DNA from 4 places in the Xenorhabdus bharatensis genome. Region 2 is predicted to be linked to each of the others. Evidence: predicted binding sites of a transcription regulator. Region 2 holds the regulator's gene; each other region holds the start of a gene.
What was found. The regulator PurR, encoded in region 2, represses purine synthesis genes. The targets are predictions, from matches to a motif close to CANGCAAACGTTTGCNTG.
Positions count from the first base shown of each region.

Region 1: the regulator PurR is predicted to act here: its motif matches at 1,188-1,205, upstream of glyA (serine hydroxymethyltransferase).
Region 3: the regulator PurR is predicted to act here: its motif matches at 2,963-2,980, upstream of AAC855_RS12905 (NCS2 family permease).
Region 4: the regulator PurR is predicted to act here: its motif matches at 3,475-3,492, upstream of serA (phosphoglycerate dehydrogenase).

Region 1 covers NZ_JBBMXG010000001.1:384,546-389,661, reverse strand. The annotation lists gene hmpA (NO-inducible flavohemoprotein) at 1-1,024, opposite strand, end outside; gene glyA (serine hydroxymethyltransferase) at 1,312-2,565, shown strand; gene AAC855_RS01590 (3-phenylpropionate MFS transporter) at 2,677-3,903, shown strand; gene suhB (inositol-1-monophosphatase) at 4,011-4,814, opposite strand; gene trmJ (tRNA (cytosine(32)/uridine(32)-2'-O)-methyltransferase TrmJ) at 4,940-5,116, shown strand, end outside.
Region 2 covers NZ_JBBMXG010000005.1:81,770-86,885, reverse strand. The annotation lists gene sodB (superoxide dismutase [Fe]) at 1-271, shown strand, start outside; gene purR (HTH-type transcriptional repressor PurR) at 796-1,821, shown strand; gene punR (DNA-binding transcriptional activator PunR) at 1,825-2,733, opposite strand; gene punC (purine nucleoside transporter PunC) at 2,870-4,048, shown strand; gene cfa (cyclopropane fatty acyl phospholipid synthase) at 4,403-5,116, shown strand, end outside.
Region 3 covers NZ_JBBMXG010000012.1:83,633-88,748, reverse strand. The annotation lists gene AAC855_RS12920 (acyltransferase family protein) at 1-371, opposite strand, end outside; gene AAC855_RS12915 (MFS transporter) at 748-2,241, opposite strand; gene AAC855_RS12910 (TetR/AcrR family transcriptional regulator) at 2,347-2,898, shown strand; gene AAC855_RS12905 (NCS2 family permease) at 3,062-4,396, shown strand; gene AAC855_RS12900 (glycosyltransferase family 39 protein) at 4,493-5,116, opposite strand, start outside.
Region 4 covers NZ_JBBMXG010000009.1:43,671-48,786, forward strand. The annotation lists gene AAC855_RS10155 (YecA/YgfB family protein) at 1-358, opposite strand, end outside; gene zapA (cell division protein ZapA) at 745-1,050, shown strand; RNA gene ssrS (6S RNA) at 1,260-1,444, shown strand; gene AAC855_RS10170 (5-formyltetrahydrofolate cyclo-ligase) at 1,495-2,091, shown strand; gene serA (phosphoglycerate dehydrogenase) at 2,159-3,400, opposite strand; gene rpiA (ribose-5-phosphate isomerase RpiA) at 3,672-4,331, opposite strand; gene AAC855_RS10185 (LysR family transcriptional regulator ArgP) at 4,527-5,116, shown strand, end outside.

The DNA of each region.
Region 1 (5,116 bases), on a different contig from region 2:
AGACCTGATAATTCATATTAGGCATGGATTGAGCAATTGCCTTTACTTTGTCTGAGAAGGCATGACAACCGCCATGTTCTGCTGCGTGGAGCCAATTGATGGCACCAGAATGTTGTTGTTTATGCAGATATTGCAGCATGCTCATCATCGGGGTCAGGCCGACACCAGCAGAGATAAGCGTAACAGGGGTATCAGGTTGGATATCAAGGAAAAAATCACCTCGCGGAGCGGACAGTAATACGATATCCCCTTCCTGTACTTTATCGTGCATATAACCGGATACCTTGCCATGAGATTCTCGTTTAATGGCGATTTGATAGTGAGTGCCATTGGGTACAGCAGTTAACGAATACTGGCGAATTTCACGATGTTCAAAGGCCGGATCTTCCAGATAAATACTCAGGTATTGCCCCGGTTTATAATCTGAGACTTTACCGCCATCGACAGGCACAAATTCAAAACTGGTAATAACATCGCTTTGCCGCTGTTTCCGGCTGACACGGAACCGACGCAGGCCACGCCATCCTCCTGCCGAAAGTTCCCCATCCTGATAAATTTCTTCTTCCCGATTGATAAAAACACCGGCTAATACGTTGTAGGCTTTTCCCCAGGCATCGAGCACTTCTTCTGCCGGATGAAACATTTCATCAATTGTTGCTAATAGATGAGTTCCCACAATCTGGTAGTGTTCCGGCTGAATATTCAGGCTTGCATGTTTGTGAGCGATCTTTTCCACCGCCGGTAACAGAACAGATAAGTTATCGATATTAGCTGCATAAGCACAAAGGGCATTGAAAAGAGCCTGACGCTGATCACCGTTACTCTGATGGCTCATGTTAAAGATATTTTGCAATTCAGGGTTATGACTGAACATGCGTTCATAAAAATGAGCAGTCAATTTTGGCCCGGTAGAAACAATCAACGGAATAGTGGATTTTATAGTTGCGATAGTTTGACTGTCTAACATCATGATCTCCTGAATTTTTAAATCATGCTCAATTGATAAGTTGCATTTTAAATGCATCTTATTGTTCTGGGGAAGAGCTTAAAGTAAAAATAGGAAATTATTTTGATTTAAATCAAAATCACAGGATTTGTGAAACAACAATATTTGACAGGAATCACAAAGATCAATGATAAATCCTAGACTAATAAAAAACATGATGGGCTACAGGGCGGTAGGTCTTGAAGCAATCGTTTGCGTAAAATGTCCTGTCAAGACTATCTCATTTGATAAAAAGAGTTTACACTGTGTCACATTCTGGCCCTCAGGGGTATTTTTTAAAGATGTAGCTGAGTCAGGAGAACCAAATGCTAAAGCGTGAAATGAATATTGCGAATTATGATCCCGAACTGTGGCAGGCGATGGAGCAGGAGGTTCATCGTCAGGAAGAACACATTGAACTGATTGCTTCTGAAAACTATACCAGTCCAAGAGTTATGCAGGCTCAAGGCTCTCAGCTGACTAACAAGTATGCGGAAGGTTATCCGGGTAAACGCTACTATGGTGGCTGTGAGTACGTTGATATAGTTGAACAACTGGCAATTGACAGAGCAAAAGAGTTGTTTGGCGCAGATTATGCTAATGTCCAGCCGCATTCAGGTTCTCAGGCGAATATGGCGGTATATATGACGCTGTTGCAACCCGGTGACACTGTTTTAGGGATGAATCTGGCACACGGTGGGCACCTGACTCACGGTTCTCCGGTCAACTTCTCTGGTAAACTTTATAATGTTGTTCCTTATGGCATTGATGAAAATGGCAAAATTGATTACGACGATATCCGTAATCAGGCACTGAAGCATCAGCCTAAAATGATCATTGGTGGCTTCTCGGCATACTCAGGTGTGGTTGACTGGGCAAAAATGCGTGAAATTGCTGATGAAGTCGGTGCATACCTTTTTGTTGATATGGCTCACGTTGCCGGCCTGATCGCCGCAGGCGTTTATCCAAATCCGGTTCCTCATGCTCACGTTGTGACAACGACAACCCACAAAACACTGGCAGGCCCACGCGGTGGTCTGATTCTGGCGAAAGGCGGGGATGAAGAGCTGTACAAAAAACTGAACTCAGCTGTTTTCCCTGGTGGTCAGGGTGGCCCGTTGATGCATGTTATCGCAGGTAAAGCGGTTGCACTGAAAGAAGCCATGGAACCAGAGTTCAAAACGTATCAGCAGCAGGTTGCTAAGAATGCGAAAGTCATGGTAGATGTGTTTTTGCAGCGTGGTTACAAAATCGTTTCCGGCAGCACTGAAAACCATTTGTTCCTGCTGGATCTGGTGGATAAAGATATTACGGGTAAAGAAGCTGATGCAGCATTAGGTCGTGCCAACATTACCGTCAATAAAAACAGCGTGCCTAATGATCCTCGTAGTCCATTTGTCACTTCTGGTATTCGTATTGGCACACCGGCAATTACCCGCCGTGGTTTCAAAGAAGAAGAAACCCGTGAACTGGCGGGTTGGATATGTGATGTGCTGGATAACATCAATGATGAAACGGTAATTGAAAGCGTTAAACAGAAAGTATTGGCAATCTGCGCAAAATATCCGGTCTACGCATAATTTAGAATAATTATTGAGTATAAATACTGAATAAATAGTAATAAGCCCGTCTCATTAGTTTTGAGCGGGTTTTTTTGCATTAAACTTTTGCATTAAACACGGGGGCAAAGGATGGTTGTTCCATCAACATTTTGGCTGGGGTTAGGCTATTTCACCTATTTTTTCTCTTTTGGGATCTTTTTACCATTCTGGTCAGTCTGGTTGCAGGGAGAAGGCATTACTCCTTCCATGATCGGCATAATATTAGGCATTGGTTTGGTTTCCCGCTTTGTTGGCAGTCTCATTATTTCTCCTACCGTTAAAGACCCTGCCAAATTAATTACAGCGCTAAGAATATTATCTTTTCTGGCTTTGATCTTTACGGTCAGCTTTTCTTTTGGCAGCCACTGGGCATGGATTTGCCTTGTGATGATCGGTTTTAACCTGTTTTTTTCGCCGTTAGTCCCTTTATCAGATGCTTTGGCGGGGACATGGCAAAAGCAGTTTACTTTTGATTATGGCAAAGTGCGTGTGTGGGGGTCGATTGCCTTTATTATCAGTTCTTCTTTAACCGGGATATTACTTTCTTCCTCCGGTATTGAGTTTGGATCAAGTGTCAGTATTTCCTTTGATAAACTCAATGACTGGGTTGGTGGCAATTTATTCGGTCATCACCAGATTATCCTTGCTTCTCTGATTATCAGTGTTGCCATTATGCTGTCAGGTATGATGCTGAAACCGTCTATTATGCCTGCGGGTAAAATCAAGGTAGAAAACGCTAATACGGTATCATTCAGGGAGTTATTATCTGAAAAATCAGTGTGGCAATTTTTATTATGTGTCACGTTATTACAGGCAGCTCATGCCGGTTATTACAGCTTTGGTTCCATTTATTGGGAAAAAGCCGGTTATTCTTCATCAACTATTGGTTATCTCTGGTCACTGGGTGTGGTAGCGGAAGTTGTGATTTTCACCTTCAGCAAACAGCTATTCCGTCGCTGGAGCGCTCGCAGTCTCCTGCTGCTTTCTGCTATTTGTGGCGTTATTCGCTGGGGATTAATGGGCGCATTCACAGAACTGCCTGTGCTGATTATTATTCAAATTCTGCATTGCGGGACTTTCACTGTTTGCCATTTAGCGGCGATGCGTTTTATCGGTGCCAGAAAAGAAAATGAAGTGATTCGATTACAGTCAGTCTACTCTGCATTAGCAATGGGAGGCGGCATCGCTGTTATGAGTGCAGTAGGTGGTTTCCTGTATGAACATATGGGGGGCGGTATTTACTGGGTGATGGCACTGGTCGCATTACCTGCGATTTTCTTACGGCCTAAAGCTGAAGGCCAAATTCATTCAGTATGAAATGAAACTATAAATAAGAAACACTAAGTGAATAAACGCTAAGTAAAAAGGGCACCTATCGTTTTTGGTGCCCTGTGACTAACACTGTTCAGATAATTATTTTTAAATTAACGTTTCAGTGCTTCAGTCAATTCTTCACGCATTTCAGACAGCATATCTTTAACAATACGTGGGCTGCCTGCAACGATATTACCGGAACTAATGTAGTTGTGGCCACCAACAAAGTCAGTCACGATACAGCCGGATTCACGAACCAGCAGTTCACCACCCATGAAATCCCATGGTTTCAGGCCAATCTCGAAATAACCATCAACACGGCCGGCAGCAACATAAGCCATATCCAGTGCTGCGGAACCGGTGCGACGGAAATCTGCGCAGCGTTCAAATAATTTACCCAATACGTTCATGTAAGGGACAGCGTGTTGTTTAGCTTTGAATGGGAAACCGGTAGCAATGATAGTGCCATCCAAATCACGGGCGTTAGCACCACGTAGGCGATAGCCATTCAGCTGTGCGCCCTGACCGCGGGTAGCGGTGAACAGTTCGTTACGCATTGGATCGTAAACCACAGCAACTTCAGTGCGGCCTTTGATGCGCACGGCAATGGAAACAGCGAAGTGAGGGAGACGTTTAATAAAGTTGGTAGTGCCATCCAGTGGATCGATTACCCATTGGATATCGCTATCTTCACCTAAATGTTCACCGGTTTCTTCAGTGATAATAGTGTGCTTAGGATAAGACTTGCGGATAATGTCAATGATCATGCTTTCTGCTTCACGATCAACATTAGTGACAAAATCGTTACTGCCTTTTTGGCTTGCTTCAACAGCATCAGGAGTTTCATAGCTTTTGGCAATGTGGTTGCCGGCCTTACGAGCAGCGCGTATAGCGATATTTAGCATCGGATGCATGGGGTATCTTCCACCAGAATTTTAAAGAACGGGAAACAAATCGGCGCGCAGTATAGCAGTAGTTCGTCAAAATGACTAATGCTGTGTTAAGATATTCGGCTCTTATACTGAAATTAAAAGCCGTCATGTTAGAGAACATCCGCATTATCTTGGTAGAAACTTCCCACACAGGCAACATGGGTTCAACTGCCAGAGCTATGAAAACCATGGGGTTAACCAATCTGTATCTGGTCAATCCGCTTGTTTTGCCTGATTCTCATGCAATCGCACTTTCAGCAGGCGCCAGTGATGTCCTTGGTAAT
Region 2 (5,116 bases):
TTTTGCTGAATTCAAACAGCAATTTACTGATTCAGCCCTGAAAAACTTCGGCTCCGGCTGGACATGGCTGGTCAAGAAAACTGATGGTAGCCTGGCTATCGTTAATACTTCCAATGCAGCAACTCCACTGACTGGTGAAGATAAACCTGTTCTGACCGTTGATGTATGGGAACATGCTTATTACATCGATTACCGCAATGCCCGTCCTCAATATCTGGAGCATTTCTGGGCTCTGGTTAACTGGCAGTTTGTGGAAGAAAATCTGGCTTAATTAGCCTATCAGTACAATACAAGGGCAAGTTTTTCCGGTTCTGCGCACTGTTATGCTGTCTGAAGCTGAAGCGTGAAAAACTTCCCCTTGAAAAATAGATGGCGTTTCACCACTATGTTATTTCTGGGCTTAAGGTTATTTCCGTACTCAGGCGATCAAACAGAGACTCGCCAGAAAAACAATCATGACTAACGCACTACAAGCAGTCAATAATCCCAATTTCAGATCTGTATCCATAAACCATCCTCATCGTGAAAATTAAGACTCAGCAACACCATAAATTTTAAGTGGTTATTTATCTCAAAGATTAAAAATCGCACTGTGATATTTAATACATATACTTTATAGCATCGATTACTGCTTTCACTTTTGAGCTAGATCAGACAAAATTCACGGTTTATCACTAAATTATTGCCAGTTATCTTCCTATATACAAATATAATACTGGCAAATGATTAACAAAGATCTATATCCAGATAAAGGGTATACAAATTTAGACCAAAAGGTCAGGAGTCCTTTTTATCATGGCAACGATTAAAGATGTGGCTAAACGCGCTGGTGTTTCAACCACAACCGTATCCCATGTTATTAATAAAACCCGTTTCGTCGCCGAAGATACGAAAGCCGCAGTATGGGCTGCCATTAAGGAACTGAATTATTCTCCCAGTGCCGTTGCCCGAAGCTTAAAAGTCAACCACACAAAATCTATCGGGTTATTGGCAACTTCAAGTGAAGCACCTTATTTTGCTGAAATCATCGAGTCTGTCGAAAATAGTTGTTATAGCAAAGGCTATACATTGATTTTATGTAATTCCCATAACAACCTCGACAAACAAAAAGCTTATCTCGCAATGCTGGCACAAAAACGTGTAGATGGCTTGTTAATTATGTGTTCAGAATATCCTCAACAGTTGCTGGGGATGCTGGAGGATTATCGCAATATTCCTATGGTTGTCATGGATTGGGGGGAATCCAGAGGGGATTTTACGGATGCCATTATTGATAATGCCTTCCACGGCGGTTATTTAGCAGGCCGATATTTGATTGAACGTGGGCATCGTGATATTGCCTCCATTCCCGGCCCATTAGCCAGAAATACAGGCGGCGGGCGTCATCAGGGTTTTATCAAGGCACTGAAAGAAGCCAATATTACTATTCGGGATGAGTGGATTGTTCAGGGAGATTTTGAGCCTGAATCAGGTTATCAGGCCATGTGTAAGATCTTAAACCAGAAGCATCGCCCTACTGCGGTGTTCTGTGGTGGGGATGTGATGGCAATGGGCGCTATTTGTGCTGCCGATGAGATGGGTTTACGCGTCCCTCAGGATATTTCTATCATTGGTTATGACAATATCCGTAATGCCCGCTATTTCACACCCGCACTGACAACGATTCACCAACCTAAAGAACGGCTGGGACAAATGGCTTTCTCCACGCTACTTGATAGGATTATCAATAAACGTGAAGATGCTCAAACCATCGAAGTCCACCCGCGTCTTGTAGAGCGTCGTTCTGTTGCTGATGGTCCTTTTATTGATTATCGCCGCTAACAGTTAGTCTTCTTGCAGCCATTCAGCATTAAGCGTTGTGTTATCACCAAGATATCCAAGCAACCAGCTTAATGCAGGTGAATGGCTTTTCTGTGACCATGTCAGGCAGCACGGGCTATCAGGTAACGGCTGCTCAAGTTCAAGTACACACAATTTTCTCTGACGAATAAGCGGCAAGGCCCGGTGTTTAGGCACCATTCCCACACATAACCCCTCCATTAAACATGACAATCCCGCCTCCCAATCAGGAACCACCAACCGTCGCTGATTATCTAAAGCCCATGTATCACGCTTAGGCAGATTACGTGATGTATCCTCAAGACATAAACTGGCATAAGGCCGCAATTGGTCATCATTTAGTTTTTCCGTTATGAGTGCCAGCTCATGCGCAGGGCTGGCAACACACAGCCACGGCATAAAACCCATATCCCTGAAACTGTATCGCTCACCCACAGGAGAAGCACGGGTTGCACCAATAGCAACATCAACTCGCCCATCCACCAGCGCATCCCAGACGCCATTAAAAACTTCGGGATAGATAAATAACTCAATATCCGGAAAATGACGATAGAAATCCAGAATAAGCTGGCGTGTCCGTTCTGGTTTAACAACCTGATCAACAGCAATACTGAGTTGACCGCGCCACCCGTTTGCCACTTGCTGACATTGGTGCCGGGTATGATTCATTTTTTTGATAACAGAACGGGCTTCTTTGACAAAAATGGCTCCCGCTTCAGTTAACTCTACGTCACGGTGACGGCGTTCAAACAGAGAAACTGCCAGCCATTCTTCAAGTTGCTTTATCGTATAACTGACGGCAGAAGGCACACGGTGAAGCTCTGATGCAGCCGCACTGAAACTTCCTGTTCTTGCCACCGCATCAACAACTTCCAGAGAATATTCAGACCACATGTTTCTTCCTTTTAATTTTTTTCATAGCATGGTACAAATAATACCGTTTCACAATCAAAAATCACGCCATATAAAATAAGCTCCATATTTCTTTATCAATTACCACACCGATTGACTAACGCGATTTATTAACACAATGACAACAAATAAAAACTCTCTTCCATTTATGTTCTATCTTGCCGGCCTGAGTATGCTCGGTTACTTAGCCATTGATATGTATCTGCCTGCCTTTGATGCCATGAGCAAAGATTTAAACACATCAAAAGGTGCTATCAGTGCAAGTCTCAGCATTTTTCTCGGCGGTTTTGCCGTTGCTCAACTCTTATGGGGATTACTTTCTGATCGTCTGGGAAGAAAGCCTGTTCTGATTATCGGCTTATCCCTGTTCTGCCTCAGCTGTTTGGGTATACTTTGGATAACAAATGCAACTCAATTACTTGTCCTGAGATTTATTCAGGCTGTTGGCGTTTGCTCTGCTGCCGTTTCCTGGCAGGCTCTGGTTGTCGACAGATATGATGCTGAGCGCACAAAACGTGTTTTCGCTATGATTATGCCATTAGTTGCGCTTTCCCCTGCCCTTGCACCATTATTAGGCGCATGGTTACTGTCACACACCAGCTGGAGAATGATATTTCTTGTCTTGATGGCGGTAACGCTGTTACTACTGATACCTACACTTTTTCTGACGAACAAACGTGTTCCCATTGATACCAGCGCAGATAATAATAGTGCTTCTTTCTTCACTTTATTGAAGTCATCAGCTTTTAGCGGCAATGTTTTGATTTATGCTTCCTGTAGCGCAGGCTTTTTTGCCTGGTTAACGGGTTCACCAACTATTTTAAATAGCATGGGCTATGACGCAACAGATATCGGTTTAAGTTATATTCCACAAACTTTGGCATTTATGGTCGGTGGGTATGGTTGCCGTATTTTGTTGGAAAAAGTTAAAAGTGAAACTATATTTCCTATCTTATTGGCAGGTTATGCCATCAGCATGGTACTTATCTATTTAGCTGCTTGGTTCTATCCTTCTTTCATCGTTATTCTTATTCCTTTTTGTGTTATGGCAGCAATGAATGGGGCTTCTTATCCTATCGCTGTAGCAAATGCTCTTTCTGTTTATCCGAAAGACAGCGGTAAAGCGGCTGCATTGCAAAATGCTTTACAATTAGGCCTTTGCTTTATGGCCAGCATGCTTGTTGCCATGTTTATGAAAAGCCCTCTCTTGTCAACGACAACAGTGATGGTAGCAACCATTATCCCAATGGTAATAGGTTATTATTTACAAAAGAGAAAGTGTGATATTGGCAACTAATTATAAATTGATTAGTTACTCCACAATATAATACCTAAGAATACTCTAAACTAAAGGTCATATGATGATATGACCTTCCTCCAGCATATTGTTTAAATATTATTTCACCCATATACTCATATAGATTCATTATTCTAAAAAGCTCGGAATTTGAGGTTTAGAAGAGCAATGAAGCTCTCTTTTATATCACGGACGAATGGCATAACTGCCTTTAAGTCATTTTCTGATTAGTTTCAATATTCCCTACGGATTTCAAAATTCAGTTCAGCGGTAAGAAAACGAATCCAGGGAAGTATAAATAACCAGTAACAAAGAGGTACCTCAAAATTCCACCACATAAATGTTGGAGAGTATATGAGTTCATCTTTCGTTGAAGGAAATAAGAAAATCACTGACCAGTGGCACAGGATTGCTAATGACCTGCTTCAGGAAGCCGGTATTCAAATTAATGGAGAACGCCCTTTTGACATACAAGTCAAAAACCCTGATTTTTATAAAAGAGTATTGAAACAGGGATCTTTAGGATTAGGCGAAAGCTATATGGATGGCTGGTGGGATTGTGAGCGTTTAGATGTTTTCTTTTATAAGATATTACGGGCGGGTCTGGAACACAAAATTCCAAAAAATTTTAAGGACATTTTGATGATCATGACTTCCCGTTTGTTTAATTTACAGTCCCCCAAACGGGCATGGATTGTAGGGGAAGAACATTACGATTTGGGTAATGACCTATTTACACTCATGCTTGATCCCAATATGCAATATTCATGCGGTTACTGGAAAGATACGAATTCACTGGAAGAAGCTCAGTCTAATAAACTTCGGCTGATTTGCGAAAAACTACAGTTATCGCCGGGCATGACTTTGCTGGATATCGGTTGCGGTTGGGGAGGATTAGCCGCTTATGCAGCTAAACATTATTCTGTTTCCGTCACTGGGGTGACTATTTCAGTGGAGCAACAAAAGTATGCTCAGGAGCGCTGTAAAGATCTGGATGTGAAAATTATCCTTGAAGATTATCGGGATCTGAACCTCCAATTTGACAGAATCGTTTCTGTCGGCATGTTT
Region 3 (5,116 bases), on a different contig from region 2:
AAGAGATTGGGTAAAATCTCGGAAGGGGCGGTTCTTCCGGTAAATGGTGTTGCATCAAAATGAATGCCCGAATTTTTCTGAATCAATAACCGGCACAATTCCAGCAATATAAATATCAATAACATTAATATGTGAAGAGGGAATATTCTGAAGAACCGAGACGATATATACGAAGTGAATTTTACATCTCTATAGGCATAGGTATGTGTCAGCACAAACCCACTAAGTACAAAAAAAAGCTCTACAATAATATAACAGGTACGAAAAAAATGAAGTTCAGTAAATGCACCAACAATATGTAAGTGACCAGTCACAACAATTAAAGCACCGATTCCTCTGACCGCATCCAAAGATTCAAATCGCTTCATCATATCCATCTCATTCAATATGTAAGTTTTAACTGTGTATCACTACAAATAATGATTTTTTAAAAAATTAATATTATTAGTGACTTCATCGTATGTAAAAAGGAGATTATTATCGCTATAAACAAGAGGACCGAGGTTATTTTTATCTTAATCCGTTTTATCGTCGTGAGTGATATTCCTGAATAGGCATTGAAACCAATATCTGCATAATGCCCATAAATTTCTGGTATGGTCAAGTTTCATTTTGTGATAATAACTGTTATTTATATTGAAGTTAATTTAATGAATTTTTTGGGCGTGACGGTTCTATTTGATAATTCGGAATAATTTGAAAGTGGCGCTCTCAGGAATGATTGCTTACGCCACTTTTTAAGGTAAGTTAGCTGTGTTTTTTCGGGGTAAACAACGCAATTATGGTAGCGCTTAACAACAGCAAGGCACCTGCTATAGTTAAAACGGACAGAAATGCGCTATCAAAGGCCAGTTTTGCTGCCTGAAGTAGTGATAATGCCATATCACCCTTTAGCCCTTCTGCGACGATAATCGCTTCATCAATACTATTCTGTAATGCACTACTGACTGATTCTGATACAGCGATATCGGCTGGCAGGATAAATGCTGTTGTATAAATTGCCACCAACAGGCTACCGAGTACAGCAACTCCAATCAGGCCTCCTAGTTCATAGGCGATTTCTTCAATTGAGGCTGCTGTGCCTGCGCTGTGATCGGGGGCGCTGAACATGATGGATGTAGAAGCGGCTGTCATCGCAGCACCGATACCGAATCCAATCATGGAAAATGTCGTGATTTGTACCAACATTCCAGATCGGAAACCGATGAGATAGCCAAAAGTGCCTAATCCCGCCAGAAAAAGAGAAAGCCACATAATTCGGCCCGAACCCAATTTGGGTATAGCGAGACCCGCTAATGGCCCGGCAACGAAAGAAGCTAATGGGATAGGTAAAATAAATAACCCTGCCTGTAAAGGTGATAAGCCAGCAACAAGTTGCAGTCGCTGACTGATTATTAATTCAATTCCCATAAGGGCGGCGGTGCTAACAAAAGCGGTCGCGACACCGGTAGCAAAACCATAGGATCTTAATGCATTAAAGTCTATGATCGGTGCAGATGAACGACGTTGTCGAGAAACGAACATCATCGTGAATATAATGCCGATTGCGCTGGCGATAATGGCTGTTCCCATTGATGGGGCTTGTTTGCTGATTTCTTTGATAGCAAAAGTCATGCCAATCAGCCCGATCATAATTTGGATGGAGGCCAGTAGGTCGAATGTGCGTTGTGGGTTACTTTGGCTTTTAGTCATAGTGAATAGGGCGAATATTAACGCAATAACGACGATAGGGACGTTGATCAGGAAAACGGAACCCCACCAGAAATATTCCAGCAGTATTCCACCTATGACGGGGCCAAGTGCCGCGCCTCCCGCAGCAACAGCTGACCAGATACCGATGGCAAGAGCGCGTTCTCCGGGTTCTTCGAAAACCTGACGGATGATTGCGAGTGTGGCTGGCATCATCATTGCGGCACCGATGGCAAGTGTCACTCGTGCACTGATCAACATACTGGTATTCGGAGAAAATGCTGCCATCATTGAGGCAATGCCGAACACGGCTAATCCGGCAGTAAACAATTTCTTGGCACCAAAGCGATCACTTAGAGCACCTGTCCCGGGAAGCAGGCCAGCAATGGTTAATGAATAAGCATTCATGATCCATAACTTCTCAGTGGAAGATGCTCGTAAATCGTATGTTAAACGTGGTAAAGCGGTATAGAGGACTGTCATGTCGATGACAATCAGAAAAAGTGCACTGGAAATAACAGCCAGCACAAGCCAGCGAGTATTTGATTTCATATAAGAACTCATCAATGTGGTTTAGAGATCCTGTATCGCCAACCCTTGACGGTACAAATTACGTACATTATAAATACATACGTATTGAATTAAAAGAGAGTAATCATGGGACGACGTAAAACAATTGACCGGAACATTCTGTTGGATGCAGCAGAACAAATTGTCACCACACAGGGGGCAGCGGCTCTTACCATTGATGCGGTAGCAAAAGCCGTCGGGATCACTAAGGGCGGGGTTCAATACAGTTTTAACACGAAAGATGCACTTATTGAGGCAATGTTTGAACGCTGGGGACTGAGCTACGAAGAGCAATTCCACAAAATAGCCGGCGAAGCGCCCGATCCACTGACGGCAATACGTGCGCACATTGAAGCAAGTCAATGTTCCGACGAAGTGTCATCGGCGAAAGCGGCAGGATTGATGGCATCGTTATTGCAAACACCGGAACATTTGGAATCAACCCGTGGATGGTATCGTGAGCGCATTGCTAATTTGGATACAACCACAGCAGAAGGTCGTCGGGCTCGCTTAGCTTTTTTGGCGACAGAAGGTGTATTTATTTTACGCTTCTTCGGCTTGATGAATATTGGCAAGGATGAATGGGCGGATATTTTCAGCGATATTCTGGCGATGGCACCGTCTGAAAATAGTGAATAAAAACAGCGTCCATTAGTGCAGTTCGTTAATAATCACTTTGTGATATAACTTATTGATTGTACTCATAGCAATCGTTTTCTTTTTTGATCTTTTAGGATAACGATTTATTTTGATTTCCTGTAGGATGAATCGAAAACTTCATCTGTTTAGGAATAAAACATTAATGAGTACACTCAATTCAGGCTCTGCAAATAGTCAGGGCTTACTTCAGCGCGTGTTTAAACTGGAAGAGCATGGCACAACAGTTCGCACCGAGATGATTGCGGGGCTGACGACCTTTCTGACGATGGTCTATATCGTCTTTGTAAACCCACAAATTCTGTCTGTTGCCGGAATGGATATTAAAGCCGTATTTGTCACAACCTGCTTAATTGCTGCACTTGGCAGCATTATGATGGGAATAGTGGCTAATTTACCCGTTGCGGTTGCACCGGCTATGGGCCTGAATGCATTTTTTGCCTTCGTTGTTGTTGGTGCCATGGGGGTTTCGTGGCAGGTTGCGATGGGGGCAATCTTCTGGGGGGCTGTGGGGCTGCTGATCCTGACAATTTTCCGCATTCGTTACTGGATGATAGCGAATATCCCCGTGGGGCTGCGGGTCGGTATTACCAGCGGTATCGGGCTTTTTATTGCCATGATGGGGCTGAAAAATGCCGGCATTATTGTACCGAATCCAGATACGATCGTTTCTATTGGTAACTTTACTGCTCATAACGTCCTGTTGGGCGCGCTGGGCTTTTTTATCATTGCTATTTTAGCCGCACGTAATTTCCACGCCGCAGTATTGCTGTCCATCGTAATAACAACGGGGATCGGGTTTATGCTGGGGTATGTGGAATATCAGGGTATTTTTGATTTTCCACCCAGTGTTATGACTGTTGTCGGGCATGTAGATGTGAAAGGTGCGTTGGATATCGCATTAGTCGGGATTATTTTTTCTTTTATGTTGGTGAACCTGTTTGATTCATCCGGTACGTTGATTGGTGTGACCGATAAAGCAGGCCTTGCTGACAGTAACGGCAAATTCCCGCAGATGAAGCAGGCGCTGTATGTTGACAGCATCAGCTCAGTGGCAGGTTCTTACATCGGCACTTCTTCGGTAACGGCGTTTGTAGAAAGTTCTTCTGGTGTTTCTGTTGGTGGCCGTACTGGATTAACCGCTGTCGTCGTTGGTATTTTATTCCTGTTGGTGATGTTTATCTCTCCATTGGCGAGCATGGTTCCGGCTTATGCAACAGCGGGTGCGCTGGTTTATGTCGGCGTTTTGATGACATCCAGCCTGACACGGGTGAAATGGGATGATCTGACGGAATCCGTTCCGGCATTTATCACCGCTGTGATGATGCCATTCAGCTTCTCAATTACTGAAGGTATTGCATTGGGCTTTATGGCTTATTGTGTGATGAAACTGGGAACAGGCAAATGGCGCGAGATAGGCCCGTGCGTTATTGTCGTTACGTTGTTGTTTGTACTGAAAATGGTATTTGTCGATGCCTGATAATAATAATGTCGGCTAAACTGAGTAATATAAAAAAAGCCTGATGCATCAGGCTTTTTTTATGGAAATTATACGGAATATTTTTCTAAAAGAGGATTAATGGCGACTTTCTGGTGCAATAAAACCGATGCAAATTACTTTTGATTCCGCATCTGGCTGCGCCTGAAAAGTGAAATCTTCCTTATGACTGAGCGTTAATTCAGGCCATGTAGCCAACGTGGACTGGAAATGCTCCTGTGAACAGTTTTTTCCGTTTGTTCCTACCAGCAATGCACCATATTTGACAATATCACTCTCTTTAATATGGCGATTATAAATATTGGGCGGCGCACCGTTGCCGGTTTCCCACGGTTGTATGGTTTGGGGGCGATAGTGGCTGTAGAACGTCAGCCATTGATGCAGGTATTCACCTCCAACATAATGCAATGGTGTTGCATACAATTTATTCCAGCGTTGATCCAGCTGGCTGGAAAAGGTTTTTATCCCGGCAAATTTTTCTCCCGCACCACGGATATTTGCCAGCATAACACTGGCATAGCCGATGAGAACCAAGACGGCAAAAACGGCTAATCCCCGCAATGTTCCCGTTAAGGGTTTACGGGGGAGCACGGTTATCGAGCCGGCCAGCAGCGCTGGAGCGACTGCCATGAAAGGCTGGAGCCATTCGGTCATGCGCCCACCCTCATTGAAGGAGAACCAGCCATAAATAATCAGCAGAGG
Region 4 (5,116 bases), on a different contig from region 2:
GATCGGCTACGCCTAACCCTAACAAGAAATGGTTTACCCAACCTGCCAACGCATCCGCACATGCAAAAACCCCCTCTTCATCATCAGGAAGCAGTAAATTAAAATGAAAATTACTGTCATCCAATAACTCGAAGGTTGTTTCATACAACTCTCTGATTGGCTGCGCGAGGATCTGTGAAAATGCCAGACCGTCATTGGCAAGATCATGAACTAGTGCCTGCCAGCTACTGTCGTGATTTCCACCACACAGTAACCCACTGATTAAACCGTGCATTTCCGCGGCGGTTAAAGCGACGGACTGTTGATGCAAAATTTCATCAAATGACTGATAATTAGGTAATGAGTTTTGTATAGACATGTATATTGATCATCGTTGGCGATATAAGTTCATGCTATGCTACCATCAAGGGGAGTCGCTATACCAGACAACATAATCAGGTTGTCTCTTGGTATTGCACGGTAATGATTGGTGTCGGCCTTACTTTTATACCAGAATATGTTTTTACACCCTTTATTTTTCCAGATTACTACCGCTCTGGAATCTGGAAAGATATACCCAATGGATTTCGAGTTGCATCGCGGCGGCAAGGGAACTCATCCCCGGGAGCATAGCTAACCGTATGTTTATAAAAACGGTGACCGGAGTGAGTGAGCACAGCCAACAAGGCAACTTGGAAGACGAAGGGTATAAAGGGTGTATGTCAAAATTAAGGTATCGGCACAGTAATAAATCAGGAAGGTGTCATGTCTGCACAACCAGTAGATATTCAGATTTTTGGGCGGTCATTACGTGTCAATTGTCCACCAGAGCAGATAGAAGCATTGCAGGCTGCTGCGGATGAACTTGATCAGCGTTTGCATAACCTCAAAGAACGCACCAGAGTGACTAACACTGAGCAACTGGTTTTTATTGTGGCGCTGAATATCTGTCACGAGTTGGCACAGGAAAAAATGAAAACCCGTGATTACGCCTATAATATGGAACAAAAAATTAAAATGCTTCAGCAGACGATTGAGCAGGCACTGTTAGAGCAAGGTAACAAAAGTTAGGGTAAAGTAACAAAAACCCGAAATTAGCCAGCTTTATATCGTTAATAGACTTATCCTTGTTTATAAATCAGGCAGTAGTCACGATAGATGAACATAAGCAGTTGCTTTCTCCATTTAGTTCCATACAATAGGCTACATGATATTACTTAAGACTAAATGGGTAGGTTCTGATTGAGGATACCTGGCTAATTAGTTCAAAGTAATAAAAAATTTCTCTGAGGTGTTCGTGAGCGGGGATGTCCCCTGAGCCGATATTTCATATCTGATAGAATGTGGTGCTCCGTTTCTTGTGAGCATGCTTGGCTAGTCCAAGAAGCCTAATAGGGGCGACACCATGTTCACCTTGAACCAAGGGTTCAAGGGTTACCACCTGCAGCGGCATCTTGGAGAACCCTATCTATCTGTTTTGTATCCTTTTCTGCACTACTTTAATAGGCAGGTATTATGCAATCAGATTCCTTTTTCTCTCTTCGAAAAAGCATCAGACAAGACATTCGTCAACTACGTAAAAATCTCTCCCCTGAACAACAATTGCGATTTGCTCTACAAGCAGTTGAGCGCGTTATGGCACACCCTAAAATCCTGCAAGCAAAAAAAATTGCCTTGTATCTCTCTTTTGATGGGGAACTCGATACACGTCCGTTGATTCAGCAACTCTGGCAACAAAATAAACAGGTCTATTTGCCCGTATTACACCCTTTCAGCCGGAATCACTTGTTGTTTCTTCGTTATCAACCTGACACTCCTCTCATCCGGAACCAATTCAGGATAGAAGAACCACCACTGGATATCCGACAAGTTTTACCTGTTTCTGAACTGGATGTTATGTTTATTCCGCTCGTTGCTTTTGATCGTAGCGGGCAGCGCTTAGGGATGGGCGGAGGTTTCTACGACAGGACGCTTGCTAAATGGCAACAACAACACTTTTATCCGATCGGGTTAGCACATAATTTTCAACTGGTTGACTCATTACCCAGCGCCAGTTGGGATATTCCTTTACCTGAAATAATCACTCCAGAAAAAACATGGCACTGGGTATAACTACTGAAAATTATTTATTAAATTTCAATGCATAAGGGCTATTATGATAGCCCTTATATCATTCGGGTTAGTAAAGCATACGAGAGCGAATAGTGCCAGGTAAGCCTTTTAGCTGTTGTAGGACTAATTCCGCCTGAGCTGAGTTTTGCGTCATAATATCGATAACAACATAACCAATATTGCCTTCAGTACGCAGATATTGCGCCTCAATATTGATTTCCTGAGCAGTGAAAACCTGGTTAATGCTGGTTAAGATACCCGGGCGATTTTCGTGAATATGCAATAATCGGTTAGTATCCTTCGCATGTAGAGGCAGAGAAACTTCCGGGAAGTTTACTGCGGATAATGTAGAACCATTATCAGAATATTTAACCAGTTTACCTGCAACTTCATAACCGATGTTCTGTTGTGCTTCTTGCGTAGAACCACCGATATGAGGCGTCAGCAAGACGTTGTCAAATTTGATTAGCGGTGAGACAAAAGGTTCGCTGTTTGTTGCCGGCTCTTCAGGGAAAACATCAATCGCCGCACCAGAAAGATGCCCGATTTCCAGCGCTTCAGTCAGTGCAGGAATATCGATCACCGTACCACGTGATGCATTGATCAAAATCGAACCCGGTTTCATCAGTTCTAATTCTGCCGCACCAATCATGTTTTTGGTTGAATGAGTTTCGGGGACATGCAGACTGATAACATCACTCATATTTAGCAATTCAGATAAGTGATGAACCTGCTGAGCGTTGCCCAGTGGTAATTTGTGTTCCAAATCATAGAAATAAACATTCAGGCCGATACTTTCAGCCAAAACACTTAGCTGTGAGCCGATATGACCGTAACCAATAATGCCCAATTTTTTACCACGAGCTTCATAGCAGCCCGCAGCCTGTTTATTCCAAATGCCTTTATGAGCCTTTGCATTAGCTTCAGGAACCCGGCGCAACAGCAGTAACAACTGCCCTAATACCATTTCGGCCACTGAGCGCGTATTAGAGAATGGGGCATTAAATACGGGAATACCACGTTTTGCTGCTGCGTTCAGATCAACCTGATTCGTACCGATGCAGAAACACCCGACTGCCACCAGCTTTTCCGCTGCCGCAAAAATTTCTTCAGTTAACTGAGTACGGGAACGGATCCCGACAAATTTGGCATCACGGATAGCTTCTTTCAGCTCTTCCGGCTCTAATGCCCCTTTATGATATTCAATATTGCTGTACCCTGCTGCCCGCAGATTGTCGACTGTGCTTTGATGAACACCTTCCAGCAGCAGAAACTTAATTTTTTCCTTTTCTAAAGATACCTTAACCATTTACCCGCCCTAGTTGTACTCACTTTCATAATGCCGATAGATTTCACTAAAATAACAAAAAAAACGTCAACAGCAATATAATCGTTTGCCTGTAAAACAGCATAAGAAACAGTAAAAAAGTTGTTACGCAAAGTAAAGAGTTTCGTTACAAGGTAAAGGCAGAATTTTGAGGAAGATTTAATCAATAATACAAGATATATATCTGAATTTTATTTTTTTGAATAAGTCAGAAAATTTTTTAAGGGCAGAATATTCTGCCCTTCGCAAGCGGTTACTCTGTAATCGTTTTCACTCCGTTGGAGCTGCCAACCAGCACGACATTCGCGCCACGATTCGCAAACAAGCCTACCGTTACTACGCCTGCAATAGCATTAATTTTATTTTCTAACTCGATAGGATTCAGAATGGCAAGATTATGAACATCTAAAATAACGTTACCATTATCAGTGATAACATTCTGACGATAAACCGGCGTTCCTCCGAGTTTTACCAGCTCACGGGCAACATAAGAACGAGCCATCGGAATAACTTCCACAGGTAATGGGAATTTACCCAACACATCAACCTGTTTGGATTCATCAATAATACAAATGAATTTTTTTGCTACCGCAGCAATGATCTTCTCTCTGGTCAGTGCCGCACCACCACCTTTAATCATCTGCATTTGAGCATTAATTTCGTCAGCTCCGTCAACATAAATGTCTAAAGAGTCAACTTCATTACAGTCAAACACAGGGATGCCAAGACTTTTCAATTTCTCAGTTGATGCTTCCGAACTGGATACCGCACCTTCGATTTGATCTTTCATTGTTCCCAGAGCATCAATAAAATGAGATGCCGTTGAACCGGTGCCTACTCCCACCACTGTTCCCGGTTTAACATATTCCAGCGCTGCCCAGCCTACCGCTTTTTTCAGTTCATCCTGTGTCATATCAATCACTGCCTATAATCAATTACAAGAAAAATCCAGCCGCCAGTATAAACAATATTTTATCTTACCCTGTGAAAAAATATGGCATAGTGCTACCTAGACCGAAAAATATTTTGGGCACACAATATCATTCTAGAATAAGTACCATCCAAGAATAATCGAAGAGTTAATGACAAACGGAGAGCCTGATTTTCAATGAAACGTCCTGATTACCGATCCTTACAGGCGTTAGACGCCGTGATCCGCGAACGCGGCTTCGAACGTGCAGCCCAAAAGCTTTGTATTACTCAATCCGCCGTATCCCAGCGTATCAAGCAATTAGAAAACTTATTTGGTCAGCCATTATTAGTTCGAACTGTTCCGCCGCGCCCTACAGAGCAGGGACAGAAATTACTGGCCTTATTACATCAGGTGGAATTACTCGAAGCACAATGGCTCGGTGATGAGAATGGCAATGAAACCCCTCTGCTACTTTCTCTGGCTGTCAATGCCGATAGTCTCGCTACCTGGCTTTTACCCGCTCTCCATCCTGTGCTTTCGGATTTACCCATCCGGCTCAATATTCAGGTGGAAGATGAAACTCGGACACAGGAAAGCCTCAGACGCGGGGAAGTTGTGGGTGCCATCAGTATTCAGTCACAACCACTACCAAGCTGTCTGGTGGATAAACTAGGCGCTCTCGATTATCTCTTCGTCGCTTCTCCTAAATTTGCCGATCGCTTTTTCCCTAATGGAGTGACACGCTCTGCACTATTGAAAGCACCTGCGGTTGCATTTGATCATCT